DNA from 3 places in the Micromonospora sp. NBC_00617 genome. Region 2 is predicted to be linked to each of the others. Evidence: riboswitches for the same ligand, from Rfam matches in the RefSeq annotation. Region 2 holds a riboswitch; each other region holds the start of a gene.
What was found. A riboswitch is a leader RNA that binds a small molecule or an ion and turns the genes downstream of it on or off. The one in region 2 is predicted to bind cobalamin.
Positions count from the first base shown of each region.

Region 1: another riboswitch for cobalamin. It lies ahead of OG505_RS13835 (acyl-CoA thioesterase); the one in region 2 lies ahead of cobN (cobaltochelatase subunit CobN).
Region 3: another riboswitch for cobalamin. It lies ahead of OG505_RS12760 (ribonucleoside-diphosphate reductase subunit alpha); the one in region 2 lies ahead of cobN (cobaltochelatase subunit CobN).

Region 1 covers NZ_CP107751.1:3,012,958-3,022,407, forward strand. Annotated here, with positions in the region: gene OG505_RS13805 (TRM11 family SAM-dependent methyltransferase) at 1-359, opposite strand, end outside; gene OG505_RS13810 (hypothetical protein) at 462-665, opposite strand; gene OG505_RS13815 (superoxide dismutase) at 1,013-1,273, opposite strand; gene OG505_RS13820 (superoxide dismutase) at 1,280-1,894, opposite strand; gene OG505_RS13825 (hypothetical protein) at 1,959-2,384, shown strand; gene OG505_RS13830 (ABC transporter substrate-binding protein) at 2,461-3,360, opposite strand; partial or broken gene OG505_RS13835 (acyl-CoA thioesterase) at 3,423-3,867, opposite strand; cobalamin riboswitch at 4,084-4,287, opposite strand; gene OG505_RS13840 (copper resistance protein CopC) at 4,292-5,989, shown strand; gene OG505_RS13845 (hypothetical protein) at 6,156-6,281, shown strand; gene OG505_RS13850 (sigma-70 family RNA polymerase sigma factor) at 6,420-6,989, shown strand; gene OG505_RS13855 (zf-HC2 domain-containing protein) at 7,066-7,818, shown strand; gene OG505_RS13860 (copper chaperone PCu(A)C) at 7,963-8,565, shown strand; gene OG505_RS13865 (Dyp-type peroxidase) at 8,589-9,450, shown strand, end outside.
Region 2 covers NZ_CP107751.1:1,959,012-1,968,461, reverse strand. Annotated here, with positions in the region: gene OG505_RS08840 (VWA domain-containing protein) at 1-1,453, opposite strand, end outside; gene cobN (cobaltochelatase subunit CobN) at 1,450-5,118, opposite strand; cobalamin riboswitch at 5,401-5,530, opposite strand; gene OG505_RS08830 (hypothetical protein) at 5,628-5,774, opposite strand; gene OG505_RS08825 (DUF5919 domain-containing protein) at 5,840-6,139, shown strand; gene OG505_RS08820 (inositol monophosphatase family protein) at 6,136-6,939, shown strand; gene OG505_RS08815 (hypothetical protein) at 6,961-7,296, opposite strand; gene OG505_RS08810 (RNA polymerase sigma factor) at 7,428-8,000, shown strand; gene OG505_RS08805 (hypothetical protein) at 7,993-8,733, shown strand; gene OG505_RS08800 (hypothetical protein) at 8,799-9,347, shown strand.
Region 3 covers NZ_CP107751.1:2,772,229-2,781,678, reverse strand. Annotated here, with positions in the region: gene OG505_RS12780 (GTP-binding protein) at 1-1,323, shown strand, start outside; gene OG505_RS12775 (histidine phosphatase family protein) at 1,847-2,449, opposite strand; gene OG505_RS12770 (CbtA family protein) at 2,446-3,216, opposite strand; gene OG505_RS12765 (CbtB domain-containing protein) at 3,207-3,410, opposite strand; cobalamin riboswitch at 3,469-3,543, opposite strand; cobalamin riboswitch at 3,740-3,959, shown strand; gene OG505_RS12760 (ribonucleoside-diphosphate reductase subunit alpha) at 4,098-6,494, shown strand; gene OG505_RS12755 (ribonucleotide-diphosphate reductase subunit beta) at 6,533-7,528, shown strand; gene OG505_RS12750 (family 43 glycosylhydrolase) at 7,677-9,450, opposite strand, start outside.

The sequences.
Region 1 (9,450 bases), 1.1 Mb from region 2:
TTGCGTTTGCGTACCCCGTTGTCCGTCATCCGGACCAGGCCGTGCGTCCCGCGCCCGTACGGCGGGGAGGTGAGCACGAGCGCCACCCTCCCCACCGCGGACGCCGGCACCAGGTCCAACAACCTGGTGGCGTCACCGGTGAACACCTGCGCGGTGCCGGCCGCGCCCTGCGACCGGGCGAGGGTGATGTTGGCGGCGGCCAACGCGGTGAACCGGGGCTCGATGTCGATCCCGATCCCATGCCGATCAAGATGCATCGCCTCGACCAGAGTGGTCCCGGACCCGCACATCGGATCGAACACCAGATCCCCCGGCGCGGTGTACGAGCTGATCGCGTGCGCGGCCAGGTGCGGCAGCATCTTCCCCCTGGATGGCTGGAAGTCTGCGGGACGTAGCGGCCTCGACGCTGGTCACGGGCGGGCTGTTGGCAGGTCAACCACACCGACGTGACCGGCAGGGGCTCAGCCATCGACAGCTCCGTTTTCCATCGTGCTGTGAGTCAGCACGAGCACGTCGGTGTGGATGTCAAGCTGTGTGCGCTGCCCGGGTCGCGGCGGCCGGTCGGCCGCCACAATGTGCTGCAGGTACGTCAATCCGGCCCGTTTGGCGGCGATGACGACGTCGACCGGTGCGATGACGTCGCCGTGTGGCAGCAGCACCGCCACACACCCGCCAGGGTGGAGGCTGGCCGAGCAGCGGGTGAAGAACTCGACCGGCGACGTGACCTCGTCGGGCGGCCAGCCGGTGACGATCAGCGCCGCCGGCTCCCGGCCCCAGCCGAGTGGTCGGGTCGGGTGGAGGTGGCTGCGGCGGTGGGAGGCGATGACCGCGCGGGCCAGTTGCGGCCCTATGCGAGTGGGGCCCGGCCTGGGTCGTCGGCGCGATCGGCGTCGCGTTGCGATCGTCATGCCCGGATGATCGATCCTGGGGTGCATGAGCGGTCGTCCCATGGGACATCTGGAATGTCACGGTGTCCGTCGGGCCCCGCTTGGTGGCGGGACCCGACGGACTCTTAGGCCGGTGGCGTCTGGGCGGTGTCGGCCAGCAGCAGGGATAGCTCCCGGACCAGGTCGTCCATGGACTGGCCGCTCTGCGCCCTGACCAGGCCGAGGGCAAGGTCGGCCAGCAGGTAGAAGCCGAGGGTACGGGCCTGCTCGGAGCTGAACGCCGACATCAGCTCCTCGGCGCCAGTGAGGTCGCCGCGGTGTTTGGCCGCGATGACCCCGGCGGCGCGTTGGACGATCTCGGCCGCCTCGGGGGTGTAGCCGCTCACGCCGGGTCAGATCTTCGGGGTGGCAGCGCGGGCAGCGTCGAAGCGGGCGGTGACGTCGGTCCAGTTGACCAGATTCCACAGCCGGTCCACGTAGTCCGGGCGCACGTTGCGGTACTGCAGGTAGTAGGCGTGCTCCCACGCGTCGAACACCAGGATCGGAGTCGACCCCTGCCCGACGTTGCCGTGGTGGTCGTAGACCTGCTCCACGATCAACCGCTGACTCAGCGGCTCCCACGCCAGCACACCCCACCCGGAGCCCTGCACGCCCTTCGTCGCCGCCGACAACTGACCGGCGAAGCCGTCGAATGAACCGAAGTGCTCGTCGATCGCCGCCGCCAGCTCACCGTCGGGGCGGTCACCGCCGTCCGGGGACAGGTTGTTCCAGAAGATCGAGTGCAGCACGTGCCCAGACAGGTTGAACGCGAACGTCTTCTCCAACCCGACCAGCGTCGCGTAGTCGCCCTTGTCACGGGCCTCGGCGAGCCGGTCGAGCCCGTCGTTGGCGCCCTTGACGTACGCGGCGTGGTGCTTGTCGTGGTGCAGCTCCAGGATCTCGCCGGACATGGCGGGTTCGAGTGCGCCGTAGTCGTAGGGCAGGTCGGGCAGGTTGTACACGGCCATGGGGTACGTCCTCTCACTACTGCCTCAATATTGCTGTTGCCATTATTGTGCAACAAGACCTTGATTGTCGGCCGGGGGCGTAATTCGTCACAGGAGCGTCGGAACGGCCCGGCCGCTCAGTCGGCACCGCGCAGCGGCTGCCGCACCAGGTCAACAACCTGAACGGGCCGTACGCCTGGCTGGCCGCCCTGGGCGAGGTTGGCGTCGGCGCCGACGTCACCTGCATCGAGGCGTCCCGGCCGACGATGGAGATCTCGACGACCTGCGAACCACCGGCTACCGCCGTGGCGTCGGGCCTGTCAGGTACGACTTCCACTCTCCCCGCGTACCCGAGCAGACGGAGGTCGGCGACGCCCTTCGCCGCAGTGCCCGCCGGCCGGCTCCGGGTCAACCCGACCGCGGCCTGAAGACCCGCCGGTACCCGGAGGTCGAACGGGCCCTGACCCGGCTCGTGGCCGGCGCCGGCGCGATCCGCCGCACGCTCACCTGAGCACGCGGTGGGGTGGCGGCAGGCCGCCGCCCTACCGCGGCTTTGGCAATGCGCCGAACACCTAGGCCAGGCAGCGTCAACCGGCTTCGGCGGGTGCTCGCCGAGCGCGGGAGTCGGGCCGTCCGGTGAGGATGGCGGCGAGGATCTCCGCGCCGTCGACGACTCTCGGACCGGGCCGGTTGAAGTAGGCGGGCCCGTCGACCACCCACACCTGCCGGTTACGAACCGCGGGCAGGTCCGCCCAGCCGGGCTGCGCGGCCGCCACGGACAGCTCGTCGATTGTTTGCTCGGGCGTGAACCCGCACGGCCCGAACACCACCACGTCGGGAGCCAGGTCCGCGATCACCGACCAGCGGTGCGGGGTGCTGTGTGCTCCGGGTCCGAGCAGCAGAGACCGCCCACCCGCGTAGGTGATCTGCTCCGGCACCCAGTGCCCGCCGGGCATCAGCGGATCGAGCCACTCGACGAACAGCACCGTCGGCCCGCCGGTCACCGGCCCGGGCAGCGCGGCGAGACGCGCCTCGGCGTCCGTACGGATCTCCGCTGCCCTGCTCTCGCTGCCGGTCAACGCGGCTACGGCGTCAATCGAGTCCAGGATCCCGGTGATGGTCCTGGCCTCCAGGGACATCACCCGGGTGTCGAGATCGATCATCCGGACCGCGTCGTTGACCCGCTGATAGGAGACCGCGCACACGTCGCACAGGTCCTGGGTGAGGATCAGATCCGGCTTCAGTTCCTCCAGCATGGCGGCGTCGAGCTGGTACAGCGACGATCCTCGGTGTGCGTCGCCGGCGATCGCCGCCGAGATCTCCCGGCTTGTCAAGGGCTCAGGCAGGGAAGTCGCGGTCACGGCCGGGATGTCGGCCAGGTCGCCCGGCGGCCAGTCACACTCGTGCGTACGGCCGACCAGGTGCCCGGTCAGGCCGAGCATGGCCACGATGTCCGTGGCAGCCGGCAGCAGGGAGACGATTCGCACACCCGCCTGCCTACCAGGCACAACCGTGCGACGTCCACTTCGAGGACAGTCCGAGCCGGGTCTCAGACCTCCTCGGCGCCGTCGAGCAGCGCCCGCCGCAGGGCCAACCGGTGCTCCCGGCGGATCTCCGCCTCCCGGTAGCGACGCCGGTCCCCGTCCGTCTCCGGCAGCAACGGCGGCACCGTACGCGGCTGGCCGTCATCGTCGATGGCCACCATGACCAGGTGGGCGGTCGCCACGTCGGTGGGCGGCACCGCCCTGTCCCACCGGTCCGCGGTGACCTTCACGGCCACCTCCATCGAGCTACGGCCCGCCCAGGTGATGCGCGTCGACGTGCATGATGTCGCCGACCCGAACCGCCCGCAGGAACGCGGTCTCGTCGATCGCGGCGGTCACCGCCGGGCCATCGGAATGCCGGGCGGCGACCACCCCGGCAACGGAGTCGATGAGGTTGAGGATCCGGCCGCCGCGCACCGTACCCATCAGGTTCGTGTGGTGCTGATCCATGATCTGCGACAGGGTCAGGTGCGACGCCGACGGTGGTCGACCGGCGATCGTGATGATGTCGTGCACAGCGGTAGTCCGTCCCTCGGGAAACCACACCACCGGATCGCGGGCGCACGCTGACGAGGACGCGACCGCGCAGACCACGCGGCACGTCACCCGTTCAGCCCACCCGCGAGGCCGACGGCAGCGCACACGGTTGTGTACGCGGCACCGGCAGGTCTTCGGACTCGCGGGCCCGACCGGCTCTTGGCCGGTCTCCTACTGGCCGTCGCTTCCCAGGCCACTGGCCCAGTGCTGATGACGGCTGTCGTTCCCACTCACCGCTGCGGGGCAGCCCCGGAAGCCACTGGACAAGCCGGTACGGGAGTACTTCCTGGTCAATGGGCAGTTCGAGCCACGCGAGTACACGACGGGGTTCCCGGCGGTGGTGGCCCTCGCGCATCTGCCCGCCAAGGGCCAGTACTCGGTGAGTTACCTGTCGATCGCCTCGGACGGCGACACGGTCCGAGGCACGATGACCTTCCGCTACAGCGGGCGGGCGACGGCCGCGCCGCAGGGGTGGAGCCCGCCGACGAACCAGCCGGACCCGGCGCTGCTGGCCGCCACCGAGCAGCACAAGTCGTCCGGGCAGGCGTCTGCGGTACCGACCACAGCAGCCGAGCAGGCGAGCGCACCGGCGGCGGCTCCCCCGGTCGAGCCGAGTGACGACGACGGCCCCGGAGCGACGGTCTGGGCCGGCTTGGCGGCGGCGGCCGTGGCAGCGGTGGCCGGATTGATCGCTTGGCGTCGTCGCCTGGTTTCCAGGGGAAGGCCCACCGGCCGGAGCCGCACCTCACCGGCGACCTCCGGCCGACGCAGCCCCAGTGGCCGTTCCGGGCACAAGACCGTCGGCGGCAAGACCGGCGCTCGTCCCGGACAGAAGTCCGTCGTCGGCATGACCGGCACGACCACAGGCGCCAATGGGCTCGCCACCGACGGCAAGCGGCGACCCAGCACCGTACCGGCGGCGCGCAAGGGCAACGCGGCTGTCGTGGCCCGGACGGGTGTCGCGGTCGATCTGGTTCCGACCGATCGCGAGGCAGATCCCCTCGCCAGAACCGACGGTAAGTCGCCGTCCAGGCTCGTCGCCCCCGCATCATCGTCCGATGTGGACGTCGCCGCCATGGCACCGGGATCCCGGCTGAGCAACACCCACCTGGCGCTGCTCGTCGGTGGGCTGATGCTGGCACTGCTGGCCGGATTCGGGCTGGCCCGCATCGGCACCGCCGACCAGAACCCGGCCGCCACCACCGCACGCCAGCCATTGGGCGGGTCGCCGGCCTCGGGACAGGCGGTGTCCGCCGCTGATGGGCACCAACACGCGCCGGGGATCGGGCCCCACACCCACCCGGGTGACGGCTCAACCGGCGAGACGCTGGCGACCGGGACGACGATCAGCGCGGGCGGGTACACCCTGCAACCGCTGGAGCGGTCCCAACCGCCCGGTGTACGCGCCGACTACCGGTTCCGGATCGTCGGCACCGACCGGCAGGCGGCGACCCGCTTCGCGGTCGTCTACGACAAGCCATTGCACATGATCGTGGTGGGCCGCGACCTGACTGGCTACCAGCACCTGCATCCGACGATGGCACCCGACGGCACCTGGAGCGTCCCGCTGACGCTGGCCCGACCCGGCGGCTACCGCGTCTACGCCGACTTCTCCGTCACCGCGACCGACGGCAGGCAGATACCCCTCGTGCTGGGCGTCGACCACATCGTGCCCGGCGCGCACACCCCCGCTGCTCTGCCGCCGGCGCAGGCACAGGCGACGGCAGGGCCGTACGCGGTGTCGATGAACGGCACCCCGGCGGTGGGGGTGACGGTGCCAATGCAGTTCCAGGTCAAGAACGCCGACACGACCACGCCCGCGCAGCTCGAGCGGTACCTCGGGGCGTACGGGCACCTGGTCGTCGTCCGCGAGGGCGACCTCGGCTACGTGCACGTCCACCCCGAACAGGAGCTTGTCGACGGGGCCGTCCAGTTCTGGCTGACCGCCCCGAGTTCCGGCCGGTACCGGGCCTTCTTCGACTTCCAGGTGAGCGGAAAGGTGCACACCGCCGAGTACACGATCAACCTGCCCTGAGCGGACGCCGCGAATCTGACCCTGAAGCCATGGAACTGGTTCCCGCCGTCGTCCGCCCGGTGGCGGGCGTGGGTCAGGCCCTGGCTGATTCGGCCACGAACGTGCTGGTGGTTCAGGCGGTCGCGGCGCAGCGCAGGGGTGCAGCGATCGGGGTGACGCAGTCGGGGTGCCATGCACCGGCGATGCGCAGCACCCGGCCGAGCTCACCGAGGAGGTGATCGGGGACGCGCACATCGCCCTGGCGGCCGTCGAGGCAGTGGAGCAGCACGCGACAACAGCCGCCGGAAGATGATCCGCTGACGGGTCGTATCCGTACCGGTAAGCGAAGCGCTGCCGTAGGCTCATCCGGGACCTACTACAACCCGTCGTCAACGTTGATCGGATCGTGGTGGTTCAGGTCGCCAGGCAAAACCGGACACGGAGGTACCAGGTGACCGACGACGACGCGGAGATCACCGCCTGGGCTCTCGCGGCGGGCCGGGGCGACCAGGACTCGGCCACCCGCTTCATCCGGGCGACCCAGCAGTGCGTGTGGCGTTTCGTCGCCAACCTGATCAGCCCCTCCGAGGCCGACGATCTGACCCAGGAGACGTATCTCCGGGCGATGCGCTCGCTGCCGTCGTTCGCCGCGCGCTCGTCGGCCAGGACCTGGCTGCTCGGGATCGCCCGGAAGGTCACGGTGGACCACGTCCGCGCGGTGGCGAGACGTCCGCGCACCACCCACCTGTCGGACTGGCACGACGCCCCGGACGCACGCGGCAGCGCCTTCGACACTGCGGTCGTGCTCGACGATCTCCTGTTCTCGTTGGCACCGGACCGACGCGAAGCGTTCGTCGCGACCCAGATCCTCGGCCTGTCCTACGCCGAGACCGCCGAGGTGTGCGGGTGCCCCGTCGGCACCATCCGCTCCCGGGTGGCACGGGCTCGAGAGGACCTGGTTGCCGCGGTCAACGCGAGCCCGCAGCCGGCGCGGCGGCGGCACGGCACCGCCGCCAGCTGAACGGCGACCAGCGCGAAGCCGCCACATCGCCGATTGCCCAGGGAACCAGGACGCCCCATAAACCGACTACCGGTACATGGGGTGTGAGCAGTGGCGGGAGATCCTGTCCGCGCAGTTGGACGGCGAGGAGACCCCCGCCGAGCAAGCCTGGGCCGGCGCTCACCTTGAAGGGTGCGCGACCTGCCGGCGATGGTACGACCAGGCCGCTGCGGTGACCCGGCGGACCCGCCTGACGCTCACCGCACCGGGGCCTGATCTCACCCACGTCATCCTGGCCGCGCTCCCCGCGCCTCGACGACTGCGAGACCGACTCGCGCTCACCCTGCGAGCCGGGCTCGCCCTCATCGGCGCGCTTCAGCTGGTATTGGGCCTGGCGCAGATCGGCCGCGGCCCGTCCGACGCCCACGCCCACGATGCCGCCGGCGCTCTCACCTCTGGGCACCTGTGGCACGAGGCCGCCGCCTGGAACATCGCCGTCGGCGCCGGGTTCCTCTTCGTGGCAGCCCGACGTACGCCCCCCACCGGGCTGTTGCCGACCCTGAGTGCCTTCGTCGGCACGCTCATGCTGCTCTCGGTCAATGACCTGATGACCGGCCGTGTGGAACCCGCCCGCCTGGTCAGCCACGGCTTCCTGCTCGTCGGGTACCTGATCGTCGTCGCGTTGGCGCAGACCAGGCGGCACCGTGACGGGCCTCCGACGCAAGGCCGGACCGACCGCCCCGCCTGGCGCCTGTCGGCCGGCGACGAGCCGCAGGCCACCCAGCCGAGGCTACGACTGGCGCCACCCCACCCGGGCACGGCACGGATCCGCGACCGGTCAGCGGCCTGACCGGCGGGAGCGCCCTCGCCACTACGCCGGACCGTCCGCCGCATCAGCCGTGGACCGCGTGACGGCAATTGCCCGCCGGTCCGGAACTTTCGCGCGACGGCGACCGACCAACGAAGCAGCAAGCAACCATCGGAGGAAGAATTCATGCGCACCACCAGCCCTTTCGGATCGCGCCGACGCTCGGCCGTTGTCCTCGCCACCGCCGCTGCGCTCGTGGCGGTCGGTGCCGCGGGCTGCGGCTCGTCCGACGGGTCGTCGACCGCGCAGCCGAGCCCTTCCGTGTCGGCCAGTGCCGCTGCTGGTGTGGTCACGATTCGCGACCCGTGGGTGAAGGCGGCCGACAAGGGGATGACCGCGGCCTTCGGGACCCTGGTCAACGACAGCGACACCGATGTCACGGTGACCGGTGTCGCGACGTCGGTGTCGTCGATGGAGCTGCACGAGATGGCCATGAAGGACGGCAAGATGGTCATGCAGCAGAAGCAGGGCGGCATCGTGATCAAGGCCAAGAGCACGCACCCGCTGGAGCCCGGTGGTGACCACCTGATGCTGATGGATGTCAAGCAGCCCGTGCGGGCAGGTGACGAGCTGACCTTCACCCTCACCTTCGCCGACGGCAAGACCCAGCAGTTCTCCGCCGTTGCCAAGCCGTTCACCGGTGCCCAGGAGAGCTACGCCCCGGGCAGTGGCGAGCCCATGCCCGGCATGAGTGCCACGCCGGAGATGAGCATGAGCCCGGCATCGTGACCGACACGCCAACTGCCCGGCCGTTGAGCAGGCGTGGCCTGCTCACCGGCGGGGCGCTGACCGCCGGAGGCGCGCTGGCCGGTGGTGCGGCGGTCGCCGCGACCCGTACCGACGGGACCGCGCGACCGAAGGCCGGCGTGGACACGACGCCGGTGGCGAACGTCGGCGGCCTGGTCGAACCGTTTCACGGCGTCCGGCAGGCCGGGGTCGCCACCGAACCGCAGGCGCACGCGTCGTTCGTGGCGCTCACCCTGCGGGCCGGCACCGACCGGGCCGCGCTGGGTCGGTGGCTGCGGCTGCTGACTGACGACGCCGCCCGTCTCACCCAGGGCCGAGCCGCTCTGGCCGACACCGAGGCCGAACTCGGGCTGCTGCCCGCGCGGCTGACCGTCACCTTCGGGTTCGGGCCCGGTCTCTACCGTGCCGCCGGCGTCGACGACCGCCGGCCGGCATCGGTCACCGACCTGCCGTCGTTCCGCATCGACCGGCTCCAGCCGGCCTGGTCGGGCGGTGACCTGCTGTTGCAGATCTGCGCGGACGACGCGATCACCGTGGCGCACGCCCAACGGGTCCTGATCAAGGACAGCCGACCGTTCGCCACCGTGCGGTGGGTGCAGCAGGGCTTCCGGCGCAGCCCCGGCGTCGAGCCGGGCGGCCACACGCAGCGCAATTTGTTCGGTCAACTCGACGGCACCGCCAACCCCCGGTCGGGGACCCCGATGGACTCGGCCGTCTTCGTGGCCGACGGCCCGGCGTGGCTACGCGACAGCACCACACTGGTGCTGCGGCGGATCAGCATGAACATGGAGACCTGGGATCTGCTCGGCCGCACCGATCGCGAACTCGCCGTCGGCCGGCGGCTCGACACCGGCGCACCTCTGACCG
Region 2 (9,450 bases):
GGGGTACGGCCACCGACTGACCCTGTCCACCGGAGCCCCACTGCCGGGTCGGGTCGTCGTCGCCGGCCTGCGCCCCGGCGCTCCGACGGCGCCCGCCCCAGTCGTCGGTCGAGGACGATCCGTCGTCCCGCCCGTTCGGCGACTCGACGCGCCCGTCCGGACCGGCGTCGGCACCTGCTCCCGAGCGCTCGGCCGCGCCGGATTCGCCCTGGTCAACAGGGTCGCCACTGCCGTCGGAGCTGCCACCGTCGGGGCCGCTGCGGTCGGCGCCGCCGCCACCGCCCTGCGGACCACCGCCGTCCGGGCCACGACGGTCAGAGCCGCCGTCGTCCGGGCCGCCGCGCCCACCGCCCGGGCCGCCACCGTCCGAGCCGTCGGGGCGCGATCCAGCGGGGCCACCGTCGTGCGGGCCACCCTCGTCGTCCGGGTCGTCGGGGTGGGCGTCCTGGGCACGCTGCAACGCCTCGTCGAGGCGCTTCTCATCCAGGCCCGGCGTGTCGAACGGGTCACGGCGGCGGCGGTGCGGCAGGGCTAGGCGGGCGGCGACCCGTACGTCGTCGATGGTGACCCGGTCCCGTCCGTGCCAGGCGGCGTGGGCGAGAGCGGTACGGGCGGTGACGATGTCGGCGCGCATGCCGTCCACGTCGAACGCGGCGCACACCTCGGCGATCTGCCGCAGCGCGGCGTCCGGAAGGCGTACCCCGGGAAGCCGGCTGCGGGCGGCGGCCACCTGGGCGGCGACCTGGGCATCGGCGTCGGCCCACCGGGCGGCGAAGCCCGCCGGGTCGGCGTCGGCGGCGAGTCGGCGACGCACCACCTCGACCCGCACCTGCGGATCCCGGCTGGCACCCACCTCGACGGTGAGCCCGAACCGGTCGAGCAGCTGCGGGCGCAGCTCCCCCTCCTCCGGGTTCATGGTGCCGACCAGCAGGAAGCGGGCCGCGTGGCTGACCGAGACACCCTCGCGCTCAACGTGGCTGCGGCCCATCGCCGCGGCGTCGAGCAGCAGGTCGACGAGGTGGTCGTGCAGCAGGTTGACCTCGTCGACGTAGAGGACGCCCCGGTGCGCGGCGGCGAGCAGGCCCGGTTCGAAGGCGCGTACCCCCGCACCGAGGGCCTTCTCCAGGTCGAGCGAACCGACGACCCGGTCCTCGGCGGCGCCGACCGGCAACTCCACGAGACGGGCCGGACGGGTCTCGGCGATGGCGTCGGCCGGGTGCGGCCCGTCCGGGCAGCCCGGGTCCGGCTCGGCGGGAGCACAGCCGAAGCGACAGCCGGCGACGTGGCGGACCGGGGGCAGCAACGCGGCGAGAGCCCGCACGGCGGTGGACTTGGCGGTGCCCTTCTCGCCGCGCACGAGGACCCCGCCGATCGCCGGGGAGACGGCGTTGAGCAGCAGCGCCAACCGCATGTCGGCCATGCCGAGCACCGCGCTGAACGGGTAGGTGATCATGCTCGGTCCTCCAGGTCGCCCTCGCTGGCCAGGTACGTGTCCCGGAGTCGGTCCAGGGTGGCCGGCTCCGGCTTGGCCCACAGCCCCCGGTCGGCGGCCTCCAGCAGCCGCTCGGTGATGCCACGCAGCGCCCACGGGTTGGACTGCTCCAGGAACTCCCGGGTCGTGTCGTCGAACAGGTACGCGGCGGCCAGGTGCTCGTACATCCAGTCGTCGACCACGCCGGCGGTGGCGTCGTAGCCGAACAGGTAGTCCACGGTGGCCGCCAGCTCGAACGCGCCCTTGTAGCCGTGTCGGCGCATCGCGGCGATCCACTTCGGGTTGACCACCCGGGCCCGGAACACCCGCCGGGTCTCCTCGCCCAGCGTGCGGGTGCGCACGTCGTGCGGCATCGCCGAGTCACCCACGTACGCCTGCGGTGACGTGCCGGTGAGGTGACGGACCATCGCCACCATCCCGCCGTGGTACTGGAAGTAGTCGTCCGAGTCGACGATGTCGTGCTCGCGGGTGTCCTGGTTCTTCACCGCCACCGCGATCCGGGCGAAGGAGCGTTCCATGTCGGCGCGCGCCTCCCGCCCGTCCAGGCCCCGGCCGTACGCGTAGCCGCCCCACACCGCGTACACCTCGGCCAGGTCGGCGTCGCTGCGCCAGGTCCGGGCGTCGATCAGCGGCAGCAGGCCCGCGCCGTACGCCCCAGGCTTGGAGCCGAAGATCCGGGCGGTGGCCCGCCGCTCGTCACCGTGCTCGGCGAGGTCGGCGGCGACGTGCGCCCGCACGTAGTTGTCGTCGTGCGGCTCGTCGAGCGCGGCGACCCGCCGCACGGCGTCGTCGAGCAGCGCCACGACGTGCGGGAACGCGTCGCGGAAGAAGCCGGAGATGCGCACGGTCACGTCGACGCGCGGCCGGCCCAGCTCGGCGGTCGGCACCACCTCGACGCCGGTGACCCGCCGGGACCGGTCGTCCCAGACCGGGCGGCAGCCCAGCAGCGCGAGCACCTCGGCGATGTCGTCGCCCTGGGTGCGCATGGCGCTGGTGCCCCACACGGTCAACCCCACCGATCGGGGGTACGTGCCGGTGTCGGCGAGGTGCCGGGCGAGCAGCGAGTCCGCGAGGGCCACCCCGACGTCCCAGGCGTTGCGGCTGGGGATGGCCTTGGGGTCGACGGAGTAGAAGTTGCGGCCGGTGGGCAGCACGTTGACCAGGCCCCGGGTGGGTGAACCGGACGGTCCGGGCGGCACGAACCGCCCGTCGAGGGCCCCGAGGGTGTGGGTCAGCTCGTCGGTGGTGCGCGCCAGCCGGGGCACCAGTTCGGTGGCCGCGAAGCGCAGCACCGCGGCGACGTCCGGGATCGGTTGCCCGGTCACCTCCGCGACCACCGCGTCGACCGCATCCGCCGCCCAGTCCAGGGTTTCCATGCCGACGACCAGCCGCCGCGCGAGGCCCTCGATCAGGTCGACGGCGTCGGCGGCCGTGGCGGCGGGCCCGTCCACCGCGTCGGTCAGCGCCGTGGGCAGGACGATCCGCCGCCCGGGCGACGCGAGCAGCTCCCGCTCGTCGAGGCCGTACGCGGCGGCGAGCGCCTGCCGCAGGCCGGGCAGGGCGTGGGCGCCGCCCCAGATCTGCGGGGCGCGCAGCACGGCGAGCACCAGGTTGACCCGGGGTTCGCCGGTCGGCGCGTCGGCGAGGATGTGCAGCCCGTCGCGGATCTGCACGTCCTTGACCTCGCAGAGGTACCCGTCGAGGTGCAGCACGAAGTCGTCGAAGTCGTCGGCGTCGGGCATCGCCTCGGCGTGCAGGTCGTGGTGCAGCTCGGCGGCACGGACCAGGTCCCAGATCTGGGCCCGCACGGTCGGCACCTTGGCCGGGTCGAGGGCCTGCACGGTGGCGTACTCGTCGAGCAGTTGCTCCAGTTTGGCCAGGTCGCCGTAGGTCTCGGCGCGGGCCATCGGCGGCACCAGGTGGTCGATCACCACGGCGTGCGCGCGCCGCTTGGCCTGGGTGCCCTCGCCGGGGTCGTTGACGATGAACGGGTAGACCAGCGGCAGGTCACCGAGGACCGCGTCGGGCGCGCAGTCGGCCGCCAGGCCGAGGCCCTTGCCGGGCAGCCACTCCAGGGTTCCGTGCTTGCCCAGGTGCACCACGGCGTCCGCGCCGAACCCGCCGTCCGCGACCGACGCGGCCAGCCAGCGGTACGCGGCCAGGTAGTGGTGGCTCGGCGGCAGGTCCGGGTCGTGGTAGATGGCGATCGGGTTCTCCCCGAAGCCGCGCGGCGGCTGGATCAGCAGCACCACGTTGCCGAAGCGCAGCCCGGCGAGCACGATGTCGCCACCGTCGGTGTACAACTCGCCGGGCGGCTCACCCCAGTGCTCCCGCATCCGCTCGCGCAGCTCGGCCGGCGCCGCCTCGAACCACCGCCGGTACGTCTGCCCGGGCACCCGCGCCTCGGCGGCGGCCAACTGCTCCGGGGTGAGCCACTCCACGTCGTGCCCACCGGCGGCGATCAGGGCGTGGATCAGCGCGTCGCCGTCGTCGGGTGGCGGCGCGTCACCCAGGTGGTAACCCGCCTCGGCCAGCGCGGCGAGCAGCCGGACCGCCGAGACGGGGGTGTCCAGCCCGACGGCGTTGCCGACCCGGGAGTGCTTGGTGGGGTACGAGCTGAGCACCACGGCGACCCGCTTGTCGGCGTTGGGCACGTACCGCAGCCGGGCGTGCCGCACCGCGATGCCGGCCACCCGGGCGGCCCGCTCCGGGTCGGCGGCGTAGACCGAGAGGCCGTCGGCGTCGATCCGCTTGAACGAGAACGGCACGGTGACGATCCGGCCGTCGAACTCGGGGATGGCCACCTGCATCGCCGCGTCCAATGGGGATAGCCCGGCGTCGCTGCCGGCCCACTGCTCCCGGGTGCTGGTCAGGCAGAGCGCCTGGATGACGGGCACGTCCAGGGCGGCGAGCGCGCCGACGTCCCACGCGTCCTCGTCGCCACCTCCGGACGCGTGGGCGGCGACCGCGCCGCCGGCCGCGAGCACGGTGACCAGCAGCGCGTCACAGCGGGCGAACAGCCCGAGCGGGCCCGCGCCCGTGGTCAGGCCCCGCAGGGAGCCGCAGAAGATCGGCAGCGGGTTGCCCCCGGCCTCCCGCACGGCCTCGGCCAGGACGTCGACGAAGGCGGTGTTGCCAGCGAGGGCGTGCGCCCGGTAGAAGACGATCCCCACCGTGGGCCGCTGCGGGTCGGTCGGGTGGTCGCCGTGCACGCCGTACGCCGGGGTGGGCGCGGGCGGGGCGAACCCCTCGCCGGTGAGCAGCACCGTGTCGCAGAGGAACCGGGCCAGATGCCCGAGGTTGTCCGGCCCGCCCTCCACCAGGTACGCCAACGCCTGGGTGACCACTCCGGACGGCACCGTGGAGACCGCCATCAGCTCCGCGTCGGGCACCGCCTCACCGCCGAGCACGACCGTCGGCACGCCGCTGGCCAGCACCGCGGCGAGGCCGTCCGGCCACGCCTGCCGACCCCCGAGCAGGCGTACGACGGCGAGGTCGACCCCGTCGAGCAGGGCGGGCACCTCGTCGGCCGCCACCCGCGCCGGGTTGGCGAGCCGGTAGTCGGCGTCACTGGCGCGGGCGGCCAGCAGGTCGGTGTCGGCGGTGGAGAGCAGCAGAACGCGCACGGCAGGCTCCGGACGGTAACGTCGGCACGCTCGCGAGAGCGGCCTGGCGACGTGGGATGGGCGCAGGGTTCAGCGGAGGCCGCGGTCCGGCCGGCTCAGCGGCCTGCGGCCGGGAGCGACGGGCGGCGCGGTCCGGAACTCAGCGGTGAACGGAGTCGATGCCGATCGCGGCGACGGCACGGCCGCGGTGCGGAAGACGGCAGCAGCCGTCGATGATGGAGACGCCAAGCGTCATCGGGTCCTCCTCGGGTGTCCACGCCCTGGGGTACGTCCCGACGGCCGAAGTATCCTGGCTTCCGGATCGATGCTCTCCCCCGGCCTTCCAACCGCAGACACACGGCCGTGACTCACGAGGGGGGATCGCTCCCCGGTGACAGTGGCGGGACCGCGTCGGATTCGCACCGACTTCCTTCACTGCCGTCAGGCCGCGAATGCTGCCACACCGGTCGGCCGCCGGTCAACGCCACCCCTCCGCACGCCAACGGCCACCATCAATTGACATATTGCGATCAGAGGTCCTGCTGGCGAAGTTCACCGATCGGCCGACAGTGGCGGGGTCGACGAGTCAGAGACAGCCAGCCCAGGAAGCGCGCGTGCATCTCGGCGAGGTCGGGGTGACCGCCCAGGTTGAACTGGTCGTGGATCGCCTCGTTCATGCAGGACGCGAGATAGAGGGCCAGCGCGAGGGAGTGACCATAGAACTCGCCGACGAGATCGAGTTGTGCCGGGGCATCTCAGCGCGCTCACCGAACTCAACATTCAGAACCTGACGCGCCGGATCCGCACCCAGCTCGCGCCGGGCGTGCGTGACCGCCTCGCCGTCCGCGTGTACGACGAGTCGATCCGTGCCAACGTCCTCCTGATCGACGACCGGCTCTGCATCGTCCAGCACTATCTGCCGCGAATGCGCGGCGTCGATTGCCCGACGATGGTGATCGAACGCACCGCGCAGACCTCCGGCCTGTACGCGGTATTCGACGATATTTTCACCTCGCTCTGGGAGCGCAGCCGCCAGCTATGAACGACTACGCCGATCTCCTTCCGCTTGCACACGAGGCCGTCGACCTGGCGCGTGGCCTGATGCGGACTCTCCAGCCCGGTGCTCTCACCTTCAAGGACGACCGTGACATGGCCTCCGAGTTGGACTACACCATCGAGCGACAGGTTCGCGAGCATCTGGCCGCGAAGGCACCCGACATAGGGTTCCTCGGCGAGGAGTACGGCAGCAGCGGCAACACCAGCACACTCACGTGGGCCCTCGACCCGGTGGACGGGACCGTCAATTTCATCCACGGCTCACCGCTGTGCGCGATCTCGCTCGGTCTCGTCCACCGCACCCGGTCCGTCCTCGGCGTCATCGACCTGCCGTTCCTCGGCACCCGCTACCACGCCGCCGAGGGACACGGCGCATACGCCAACAACGACCGCATCGGCGCCAGCCGAGTCAGTGACCTGAGGGACGCCGTCATCGCCATCGGCGACTACGCCGTCGGCGCCGATGCCAGCCGGAAGAACGCCGATCGACTCGCCATTACCGAGGAACTCACCGGGCAGGTCCAGCGGATACGCATGCACGGCTCCGCCGCGATCGATCTCGCGTGGTTGGCTCAGGGCAGGGTCGACGCATTCATCATGCTCAACAACAAACCGTGGGACACCGCCGCCGGTGTGGTGATCGCTCGGGAGGCTGGCGCTCAGGTGGTCGACCTCGATGGCACTGCCCACAGCACCCGCGCGACCGCCACGGTCGGCGGCAACGAACTGCTACTGCCGGACATCCTCACGCTCGTCGAGCGGTCCCTGGCACGCGCGGCAGCCTGACCGGGACAAGAGGCCGGCGGCTCAGCGGGCGTGCCGCTCCGGGTGGGCCCGGTTCCACACGCGCATCCGCTCCGGGTAGCCGGTGCGGGCCGCCTCGTACAGCGGCACCGCGTGCTTGCGGGCGATGGCGCCCGCCGCGCGGGGTGTGCCGGTGCGGCGACGGATCCATTCGCCGTCGTGGGCGATCGCCACCACCGTGGTGTCGGTAGCGGTGGTCTCCGGTTCCAGGTAGAACTCCACCCCCCGGCGGCTGGCGACGAACGACTCCAGCGCGGCGAGGTCGTCCCGGGTGGCCTCGCGGTCCAGCTTCGTCGGGGTCGCCTCGGTGCCCCGTGACCGCCGGTTGAACCAGCCCATGCCCAGCCCCTCTCCTCGGACGCCTCTCCAGTTCAGCACCGATTCCTGGCAATACGCTGCACGCCGGGTGGGAGAAATCTGACCTGGCGGGGCGCAGACGGAACCCGGTGCGCGTGAGCGGTGTCACCAGTGTGATCGAACCGGAGGTTTCCCTGGACGACGACGTGCTCGTCACCCGCGCTCGGGCCGGCGACCTGGAGGCGTACGACCTCCTGGTCGCCCGGCACACCGCGTCCGCGCACCGGACGGCGGTGCTGCTCGGCGCGGGCTCGGACTCCGAGGACGTCATCCAGGAGGCGTTTGTGAAGGGGTACCGCAAGCTGTCCCGCTATCGGGGAGAGTCGTCCTTCCGATCCTGGCTGCTGGCGATCGTCGCCAACGAGACCCGCAACCTGCACCGCTCACGCACGCGCCGCGATGGCCTGGTCCTGCGAGCGGCGGCGATCCCGACGGCAGAGGTCGCCGAGGACGACGCGGTCGGGGCGGTCCTCGCCGGTGAGCGCCGCGCCGCGCTGGTGGCGGCCCTGCGGCAACTTCCGGTACGCGACCGTGAGGTGATCGTCTGCCGGTTCTTCCTCGACCTCAGCGAGGAGGAGACGGTGGCGACCCTGGGTTGGCCCCGGGGCACGGTGAAGTCGCGGACCTCGCGGGCACTGGCGAAGCTGCGCGCCCTGCTCGCCGACGAGGAGGTGCGCCATGGGTGACCTCGATCGGAGGGCGGGCGACCTCGAAGCGGAGCTGCGCGACCTGTCCGCCTGGCTGGCGACGCCCGACGCGCCGGACGTGACCGCGGGCGTACGGGACCGGCTCGTCAGGGGCGTACGGCGGCGTCGCCGTTGGCGCTCCTACGCCGCGGCGGCGCTCGCGGCCCTGCTGGTCGCGGTGCTGCCGCCGACGCGTACCGCCATCGCCGGCGCCCTCGGGGAGGTGCTGCGCTTCGCCGGCGTCAGCATCGCCACCTCGCCCACGCCGTCGCTGCCCACGGGCGAGCCGTCGCCGTTGCCGTCGCAGCGGACGGTCGGGCTGGACGAGGCGCGACGGGCGGTGCGCTTCCCGATCCGGATGCCGTCCACGCTGGGTCCACCGGAGCGGGCGTTGGTCGCCGACCCGGATGGCGCCGGCGCCTGTCGGGTGGCGACGTTGCTCTACGACGGCGGCAGGCTGCGCCTCGACGCGTTCGACGGTCGCCTCGACCTGATCTTCCACAAGCGGACCAACCGACCGGAAGTGACGTGGACGCAGGTCAAGGGCAACTTCGCCATCTGGGTCGACGGTCCCCACGTCGTGTCGTACGTGGACCGGTCGGGGCTGGTCCGCAAGGAGACCGCACGGCTCTCCGCCTCGACGCTCATCTGGGAGGAGGCCGACGTGACCTATCGACTGGAGGGTGAACTCAGCGAGGCCGAGGCGCTCGCGATCGCCCGCTCGCTCACCTAGGAACCTGGCCGGCCCGAGAGGTGTCTCTCTGGTGCGAGGCACCTGATTTCCGTGAAGGGAGCGCAATGGGCACTTGGGGCAGGTTCCTGCTGGGGTCGGTTCTCCTGCTGGCGGGCTGTGCGGCCGCTGACCCGACCACCACGGCGGCCGGCGGCGCGTCCACACCGGCGGCCGGCGGCGCGGCAGCACCGCCGGCCGCCACGGCATCGGCGGCGACCGGCTGCGCGTCGCGGGTCGAGACGGGGTCGCTGCCCGACTGGGCGGACGCGGGGTTCCACGGCGACACCCGCGCGCCGCACGTCTTCGGCGCGAGGGGCGACATCGTGGCGGTGCTGTTCGCTCACCCGCTGGCGCTGGCCCGGCCGGACGGATCGAACAACAAGATCCTGTGGGTGGCCCGCTCCGCCATGACGTCGCCCGACCCGAGCGCGCCGGCCACGCTGGTGATCACCGCGACGCTGGACGGCACCGACACCACTGTGACGCGGGAGGTCGCCGGCGGGCCAGGCCCGTCGATCATCGACATGCCGAGCGCGGGTTGCTGGCATTTGGAGCTCCGCTGGAGCGGGCGGACCGACACGATGGATCTCGTCTACGCCGAACGGAAGCCCTGAGGACGGGGGACAACTCTCCCCGCCATATCCAACATATATCGCATGGGGGGACTTGCGGCAAGGCCCCCGGTGTACCGCAGAATTGCCCGTCCAAGGCCAGGAC
Region 3 (9,450 bases), 810 kb from region 2:
GTGGCCGGCCCCTGGCGTGCCGGCAAGTCGACGGTGCTGAACGCGTTGATGGGGGAGGAGGTCGCGCCGGTCGAGGGCGCGGACGGCGTCTTCACCTGGTACGAGGATGGTCCTTCGCCGCACGCCACCGCCTACCCGGTGGGCCAGCCTCCCCAGGAGTTGACGGTGGTCAAGTCGGCGACCGGGATGCGGGTGGATCTCGGCTGGCGGGTCGGGGAGGTGCGCGACATCGTGGTGCGGTGGCCGACGCGGGCGTTGCGGCAGGTGACGCTGATCGACACCCCGGCGCTCGCGGGGGTCGACGAGCAGGGCCACGCGACCGTGCTGGACCGCGTCCTGGGGGACTCGGACGGGGTGCTGTTCCTGACCCGCGACGGTCGCGACAGTGACCTGCGGGTGTTGGAGTCCGCTCGGGACAGTGTCGTCGGGCAGGCCGCCCCGGTGAACGTGATCATGGTGTTGTCCCGGGCGGACGAGGTGGGCGGCGGCCGGATCGACGGGCTGCTCACCGCCCGTCAGCTGGCCCGACGGCACCACCGGGATCCCCGGGTGGGCGCGCTGGCCGTGAACGTGGTGGCGTGCAGCGGCGCGGTCGGCCTCGCGGGCCGGATGCTGAGCGAGTCCGACTTCGCCGCGCTCGCGACGCTCGCCGGGGCGTCCCGCGCCGAGTTGGAGGCCCACCTGCTCTCCGCCGACCGCTTCGTTCGTGGCGAGCTTCCGGTGCACCTGGACTCCGAGGTGCGCGCCGGTCTGCTGGATCGGTTCGGGCTCTTCGGGATCCGGCTCGCGACGACCCTGGTGCGCGGCGGGTTCGACACCCGGGTGACGTTGTCGGCCGAGCTGATCCGGCGCAGTGGGCTCACCGAGCTGCGGGAGTCGATGACCCGCTGTTTCGTCGATCGTCGCGACACCCTCAAGGCGCGCTCGGCACTGGCCGCGGTGGAGGCCCTGGTGCGGGCCGAGCCGGTGCGTGGGGCCGACGAGCTGGTCGCCGCCATCGAGCAGATCCTGGCGGGCGCGCACGAGTTCCGGGAACTGCGCCTGCTGGTGGCGCTGCGCAACGCCCGCCTCGGTTTCGACGCGGAGCTGGCGGCCGAGGCGCAGCGCCTGGTGGGCGGGGACGGGGTCGGTCTGGCCGCGCGGCTCGGTGTCGAGCACGAGGCGACCGTGCAGCGGCTCTGGGAGGTCGCCGCCGACGCCCAGTGGCGGTGGCGGGACCGGGCCGAGGATCCTCTGCTCCCGCTGGCCCAGCGCCGGGGCGCGGAGGTCGTCGTTCGCAGCTGCGAGGGGATGCTGGCCGAGCTGGCCGCGGGCGGTCGCTGAGCGCCGCGCGGGGTGCTGTCCAGCCCGGACGCCCCGGTCGGCAGGTTGCGTGCGGTCAACCCATTGACAGCGCCGTGGTCGCCCGGAAGCATCTGCCCAACATCGCGGCCGGGGAGGACGTGTCGCCCGTGAGGCACATACCTCAGAGTCATGTTTATACCTCTGTGGTATGTCGCTTACCGGTCTATCCGCCTGCCGGCCGCCCCGACCCCACCGCCGCCCGGCACAGACGCCCCGTCGCTGTTCGCTGCACGTCACTGACCTCCCGTCGCTGTTCGCTGCACGCCAATGCCGCCGCCCGCCGCCGACTGCCCCGCCGCCCGCCGCCCCGCCGCGACCCCGCCGCCCGCCGCCGGCCGGCGAGGATGCGCGCCGCCGTCGCCCGCGATCCGCAGGCGAGGCCGGTGCTGACGGACAATGCCAGTGCCGGGCAGAGACCACCGATCCGATCCCGGCCGGGCACGGGTCCGTCCATGCCGCCCCATATCTGGGGCAGCTCCACAGGGGCCGTGGTCGACAGTCGTCACCGGCTCGCGGGCGCCGGGGGCGCGCTCAGCCGGAGCTGCCACCGTCGGCCGTGGTCGGTGAGCCGGACGATCGCCAACGGCTCGACATCCAACTGCCGGTACGTCACCAGCGGTAGTCCCAGGGCGTGCACGACCGCGACCCGGATCACGAGCGGGTGGGTGACGGCCGTGACCCGTCGGCCGAGGCCGCGCTGTCCGTCCAGCCACCGGCCGACGCGCTCGCGCAGGGCAGTGACGGATTCGCCCCCGTGCGGCGCGGCTTCCGGGGTGGACAGCCACTCGCGCAGCGCTTCGGGCTGCGCGCCGGCGACCTCCTGCAGCGACCGGCCGGTCCAGTCGCCGTAGTCGCAGTCGGCCAGCGTCGTCTCCACAGCGGGCACGAGGCCGAGAGCATACGCGGTCTGGACGGCCGCCGTCGCTGGGCTGGACAGGCAGGCGCCGGTGTCGCCCGCCGGTGCCCGCCGGCCCAGCAGGCTGGGGGACAGGGCGAGGGCGGCGCTGCGACCACCCTCGTCCAGTGCGTCGTCCCCGCCGAACCGGGCCCGCCGCAGGGCGGCGGTGTGACCGTGGGCGACCAGCCGCAGGCGGGTGGCGTTCACCTGGCCAGTCGTACGTCGGTGACCGCGCGCCGCCGATGCATCAGTGCGGCGAAGAGCAGGCCGATCCCGGTCCACAGCACCACCTGGGTGCCGAGGGAGGCGAGCCGGAAGCTCCACAGCAGCGTGGCGGGGAAGTCACCCGGGACCTCCTGGAACGACGGCAGCACCACGTAGGCCACGCCGGTGACCAGCAGGAAACCGCCGACCGCCGCGGCGGCGCGCAGCCACACCGGCGCCTGCTCGCCGACCGACCGGTAGCCCAGCGAACCGGACCAGACCGCCACCAGGCCGAGGACCACCAGCAGCAGGTAGGTGACCGTGCGCTGGTTGATGGTGGCCGGGTTGCCGACCGCCGGTGGGTTCGGCGGGTACTTGAGGAACGGCACGATCACCGCGCCGAGCAGCGCGCCGCCGGCCAGCAGCAGCCCGGACCACCCGTCGTCCACCGTGCGTCGCCGCCGGCTCAGCAGGACGTACGCGGTGGCCAGCAGGCCGCCCATCGCGGCGCCGAACAGGGCGGTGGCCAGGAACAGCCCCCCGCGCTGGCCGTTTCTGCTGACCAGAGCGTCCTCGTCGTGCTGGTGCCCACCGGTGGTGGGTTCAGCGTGTGCGGCCGCCTCCTCGATGGCGATGGCCGCCTCGACGTGAGGTTCGCCGACGACGTAGGCGAACGTTCCGGCGAGCAGGCCGGCCACCAGGCCGGCGAGCAGCCCGCGCAGGAGAACCGTGACGAACGTGGGTGCGGTGCCGGCGCCGGTCAGTGGCACGGGACACCGAGCAGGTGCCGGCCGTCGTGCATCAGCTCGTGCAGGTACATCCCGCTGCGCGAGACTGCGCCCTGGTCGAAGGCGACGAGATAGGCCAGCAGGGTGAGCACGGCGACGGTGGCCAGGACCGTCCACAGGAGACGGGTCGGGGCAGCGGGGTGCACCAGCGGCTGGCTGGACGTGGAACTGGACATGCGTGCACGAACCTCCTCGGGGATGACGCGTCCCCATCGCAAGGCTGCGGACGACCGAGCGTCCTGGCTCGCGGCCCCCGGGGTCGGGGACCGCTCACAGTGGCGCGACCGCGCCGGATTCTCACCGGCTTCCCTCGCGTCGCCGCAGATAGTGGGTCGACCGTATCGGTGCCGGTTCTCCTCGGTCAAGCCGGCGGCGAGGTCCGATCACGACGCCGCCGATGCTCCCTCGCCAGCGCGCGCTGGCGGATCGACGACGGCCATCACGGATGAGCGCGACACGCCCGGCCCCGACATGTGGGGTGTGACAAACGTGGTCGCCCCTATATATGGTGTCGACCGCAGCTGGTTCGGTCGCTCAACCCAGGGTGGCCGAGGCAAGAGGGAACCCGGTGGAAGTCCGGGACTGCCCCGCAGCGGTGAGTGGGAACGACAGCCGTCATCAGCACTGGGCCGCCATCTGGCCTGGGAAGCGACGGCCGGTAGGTGACCGGGAGACCCCGGTCGTGCCCGTGAGTCCGAAGACCTGCCAGCGCGCCGCGTACCCGCATCCGGGTGGGCGGTGGTCCGAGGCCGCGTGGGACGGCCGACGCCTTCCGGATCCGCGCCCCGTCGGCGTGGCGTCCGCCGGTGTCTGCCTCCTCGCGCCGAGGGCCTTCAGGTCCTCAAGCTCGCGAGGAGTGAGTGGTGACAGTTACCGAGGTGACCCCGGCCGGCGGCGACACGGCCCTCCGGCGTACGCCGCCGCAGGTCCAAACCCGCGACGGCGGCAGCGAACGGGCGGACGTGCGCATGCTCGTCGCCACTGTCGAGCGCTGGGCCGACGACCTGCCCGACGTCGACCCGCTGCGGGTGGCGACCCGCACGATCAGCGGGCTGTACGACGGCGCGACGACTGCCGAACTGGACCGGCTGACCATCCAGACCGCGGCCGAGATGATCGGTACGGAGCCGCAGTACTCGCGCCTCGCCGCCCGGCTGCTGGCCAGCCACATCGAGCGGGAGGTACGCCGGCAGGGCGCCATCTCGTTCAGCGCGGCGATCCGGGCCGGCCACGCCGAGGGCCTGATCGGTGACGACACCGCCGCGTTCGTCGCCGCGCACGCCGCGACCCTCGACCACGCCATCGACCCGGACGGCGACCGCCGATTCGAGTACTTCGGCCTGCGCACGGTCTACGACCGGTACCTGCTGCGCCACCCCACCAGCCGGTTGGTGCTGGAGACCCCGCAGTACTGGCTGCTGCGGGTGGCCTGCGGTCTGTCCCGTACGCCGGATGAGGCTGTGGACTTCTACCGGCTCATGTCCAGCCTGGCCTACCTGCCCAGCTCACCGACGCTGTTCAACTCCGGCACCCGGCACACCCAGATGTCCTCGTGCTACCTCGTCGACTCGCCGCGCGACGAGCTGGACTCGATCTACCAGCGCTACGCCCAGGTCGCCAACCTGTCCAAGTTCGCCGGCGGCATCGGCATCGCGTACTCCCGGGTCCGCTCCCGGGGCGCGCTGATCCGCGGCACGAACGGGCAGTCCAACGGGATCGTGCCGTGGCTGCGCACCCTGGACGCCAGCGTCGCCGCGGTCAACCAGGGCGGCCGGCGCAAGGGCGCCGCCTGCGTCTACCTGGAGCCGTGGCATCCGGACATCGAGGAGTTCCTGCAACTGCGGGACAACACCGGCGAGGACGCCCGGCGTACGCACAACCTGAACCTGGCCAACTGGATCCCGGACGAGTTCATGCGCCGGGTCGAGGCCGACGAGGTGTGGTCGCTGTTCGACCCGAACGAGGTGCCCGAGCTGCCCGACCTGTGGGGTGAGCGGTTCGACGCCGCGTACCGGGCGGCCGAGGCGCAGGGCCGCTACGTGCGGCAACTGCCGGCGCGGGAGCTGTACGGCAAGATGATGCGCACCCTGGCCCAGACCGGCAACGGCTGGATGACGTTCAAGGACGCGGCCAACCGGCTGTGCAACCAGACGGCCGAGCCGGGCAACGTGGTGCACCTGTCCAACCTGTGCACCGAGATCATCGAGGTGTCCAGCGACGCCGAGACCGCCGTGTGCAACCTCGGCTCGGTGAACGTCGCCGCCCACGTCACCGACGGCGGCATCGACTGGGAGCGCCTACGCGCCACCGTCCGGACGGCTGTAACGTTCCTCGACCGGGTCATCGACATCAACTACTACCCGACACCGCAGGCGGCGGCGAGCAACCCCCGTTGGCGGCCGGTCGGTCTCGGGCTGATGGGCCTGCAGGACGTGTTCTTCGCGCTGCGGCTGCCGTTCGACTCGCCGGCCGCGCGGGAGCTGTCCACCCGGATCAGCGAGGAGCTGTACCTGACCGCGCTGGAGACCTCCGCCGACCTGGCGCGCGACTTCGGCGCGCATCCGGCGTACGCGCAGACCCGGGCCGCGCGGGGCCAGCTCCAGCCCGACCTGTGGGGTGTCGACGGTACGCAGACCGCACGCTGGGCCGCGCTGCGCCAGCGGGTCGGGGCGTACGGGCTGCGCAACTCCCTGCTGGTGGCGGTCGCGCCGACCGCGACCATCGCCTCGATCGCCGGCTGTTACGAGTGCGTCGAGCCGCAGGTGTCCAACCTGTTCAAGCGCGAGACCCTGTCCGGGGAGTTCCTGCAGGTCAACACGGCCCTGGTCCGCGAGCTGAAGGCACGTGGCCTGTGGACCGAGCAGATCCGCTCGGCGATCCGGCGCGCGGAGGGGTCGGTGCAGGACGTCACGGAGCTGCCGGCCGACGTGCGGGAGCTGTTCCGCACCGCGTGGGAGCTGCCGCAGCGGGCGCTCATCGACCTGGCGGCCGCCCGCGCGCCGTTCATCGACCAGTCCCAGTCGCTGAACCTGTTCCTTGCCTCGCCCACCATCGGCAAGCTCTCCTCGATGTACCTGTACGCCTGGAAGACCGGGCTGAAGACCACCTACTACCTACGCTCGCGCCCGGCCACCCGCATCCAGCAGGCCACCGTCAGCGCCGTCGCACCGATCGCCGTCGCACCCCTCGCCGTCGCCGTCGACGCCGAGGCGCTCGCCTGCTCGCTGGAGAACCCCGAGTCGTGCGAGGCGTGCCAGTGACCGCTCCCGACACCACCACCGACACGAGGACCACGCACATGCTGCTCGACCCCGGGATGGACCTCACTCTCCGCCCGATGCGCTACCCGCACTTCTTCGACCGGTTCCGGGCCGCGATCCGCAACACCTGGACGGTCGAGGAGGTCGACCTGCACGCCGACCTCGCCGACCTGGACAAGCTGTCGCCGGCCGAGCGGCACCTGGTCAGCCGCTTGGTGGCGTTCTTCGCCACCGGCGACACGATCGTCGCCAACAACCTGGTGCTCAACCTCTACCAGCACGTCAACAGCCCCGAGGGCCGCCTCTACCTGTCCCGGCAGCTGTTCGAGGAGGCCGTGCACGTCCAGTTCTACCTCAACCTGCTCGACACGTACGTGCCCGACGAGACCGAGCGGTTCGCCGCCTTCGCCGCCATCGAGAACATCCCCTCGATCCGCCGCAAGGCCGAGTTCTGCTTCCGCTGGATCGACTCGTTGGGGGAGCTGCGGGAGCTGCGGACCTCCGACGACAGGCGCGCGTTCCTGCTCAACCTCATCTGCTTCGCCGCCTGCATCGAGGGATTGTTCTTCTACGGCGCGTTCGCGTACGTCTACTTCCTGCGCTCCCGTGGCCTGCTGCACGGCCTGGCCTCCGGCACCAACTGGGTCTTTCGCGACGAGTCCATGCACATGGCGTTCGCGTTCGACGTGGTGGACACCGTACGCGCCGAGGAGCCAGACCTGTTCGACGACGATCTCGCCGACCAGGTTCGCCAGATGCTCACCGAGGCCGTCGAGTGCGAGGTCCAGTTCGCCGAGGACCTGGTGGGCCAGGGCGTGCCCGGTCTCACCCTCGCGGACATGCGGGAGTATCTCCAGCATGTCGCCGACCGCCGTCTCACCCAGCTCGGGATCGCCCCGCACTACGGGTCCGCCAATCCGTTCGCCTTCATGGAGTTGCAGGACGTGCAGGAGCTGTCCAACTTCTTCGAGCGGCGGGTGTCGGCGTACCAGGTGGGAGTGACCGGGGCGGTGGCCTTCGACGACGACTTCTAGGAGGACCCCCACCCCACCCCCTCCCCACCCCGTCGACCAGGAGGTTGTTGCTCCCCTATCGGCGTATCAGGGGCACCAACTTCATGATCAACGTCGGCGGCGGGCGAGGTGGGGCGGGGTGGGGGTGTTCTTGGGGGTGGGGTGACCCTTAGGCGGGCGAGCAGGTCGGGGTGATGGTCGGAGGACTGGTGGTGGCGCTCGTGCTGAGGTAGCCCGCGGTGGTGGACGTTGCCGGCGCGAGCTGCCCGTTGTAGGCGGCGTTCGCGACGGTCACCAGGTTGCCCGTCTGGGTGAGGGTGCCGTTCCAGACCTGTGACACTGTCTGTCCACTGGGGAGGGTGAAGGTGACCCGCCACCCGTTGAGCGGCGAGGCCCCGGAGTTGGTGACCGTCAGCCGTCCTTCGAATCCGCCCTGCCACGTGTTGACAACGGTGTTGGTCACCGCGCAGGACTGCCCAGCCGGGACCGTCGGTGTCGGGGTGAGGGTCGGAGTGGGCGTCGGGGTGGGGGTCGCAGTGGGCGTCGGCGTCGGGGTGGGCGTCGGCGTCGCGGTGGGGGTCGGGGTGGGCGTCATGGTGCCGCCGGCCTGGAACTGCCACCAGTTGAGGTTGAACAGGTTGCCGCTGCCGCCGGTGAAGCGCAGGTACAGGTCCTGGGTTCCGGTGGCGCCGCTGACCGGGCAGGAGACGGTCTGCCAGGTCTGCCACCCGCCGGTGCCCGGCACCGCGCAGCTGCCCACCCGGGTGCCGGTGGGGCTACCGAGGCGCAGTTCGATCGTGCCACCGGACGTGGCCGAGGCGGCCCGGGCGGAGAAGGACGTCGCGCCCGTACCGAAGCCCACGCCCTTGACCTTGATGTAGTCCCCGTTCTCGATCCACCCGACGTTCATCCCGCCCTCGCTGGCCGGCTCGGTCTCGATGCCGGAGCCCCAGGCGATGGTCTCGGCCTCCTGCCGCACGTACGGGTTGAGGGTGCCGATCTGGGGCGCGCCCGTCGTGGTCATGTTGATCGTCGGGATGGTGCCGTTGGTGTTGTAGGTGAACTTCTCCACGGCCACCGAGCGGGTGTAGCCGCTGCCGCCGGGCAACGCTCCGTTGTGGTAGAAGAAGTACGAGCCGCCGTTGAAGTCGATGACGCCGGGGTGGTTGGTGAAGCTCGCGCCCTGGCGGGGCATGACCGTCCCGCGGTAGGTCCAGGGGCCGGTCGGGCCGGTAGCGGTCGAGTAACCGATGAACTCGGAGCAGCACTCCGCCGCGAACACGTTGTAGTAGATGCCGTTGCGCTTGTAAACCCACGGGCCCTCTTCGTAGAGGGTCGGCCGGCTCGTGTTCCCCGTCCGGGTGCCGAACCCGGCGGTGGTGAGCGGGATCTTGGTGGCGCTGCCGCTGTAGGAGATCATGTCCGCGTTCAGCCGGACGTACCACAGGTTCGGGTTGCCCCAGTACAGGTAGGCCTGGCCGTCGTCGTCGATGAAGACGGTGGGGTCGATCTCGCCGTTGCCCACCAGCGGACGGCCGATGGCGTCCCGGAACGGCCCGGTGGGGCTGTCGGAGACCGCGACGCCGATGGCCATTGAATTGGTCGCCCGGGCGGTCACCGGCACGTACCAGTAGAACTTGCCGTTGCGGGCGACGACCTGGCCGGCCCACGCGTTGGCGCTCGCCCAGCTGAAGGTGCTCAGGCTCAGGGGCGAGCCGTGGTCGGTCCAGTTGACCATGTCGGCCGACGACCACACCCGCCAGTCCTTCATGGTGAAGTACGTGGAGCCGTCCTCGTCGTGCCCGGTGTAGAGGTAGACCCGCCCGTCGTGCACCAGGGGAGCAGGGTCGGCGGTGTAGATGTGCTGGACGATGGGGTTGTCCGCGTGGGCGGCCGTGGCCGGCGCCAGCGTCGAGATGAGCAGCAGGCTCACGAGCAATGCG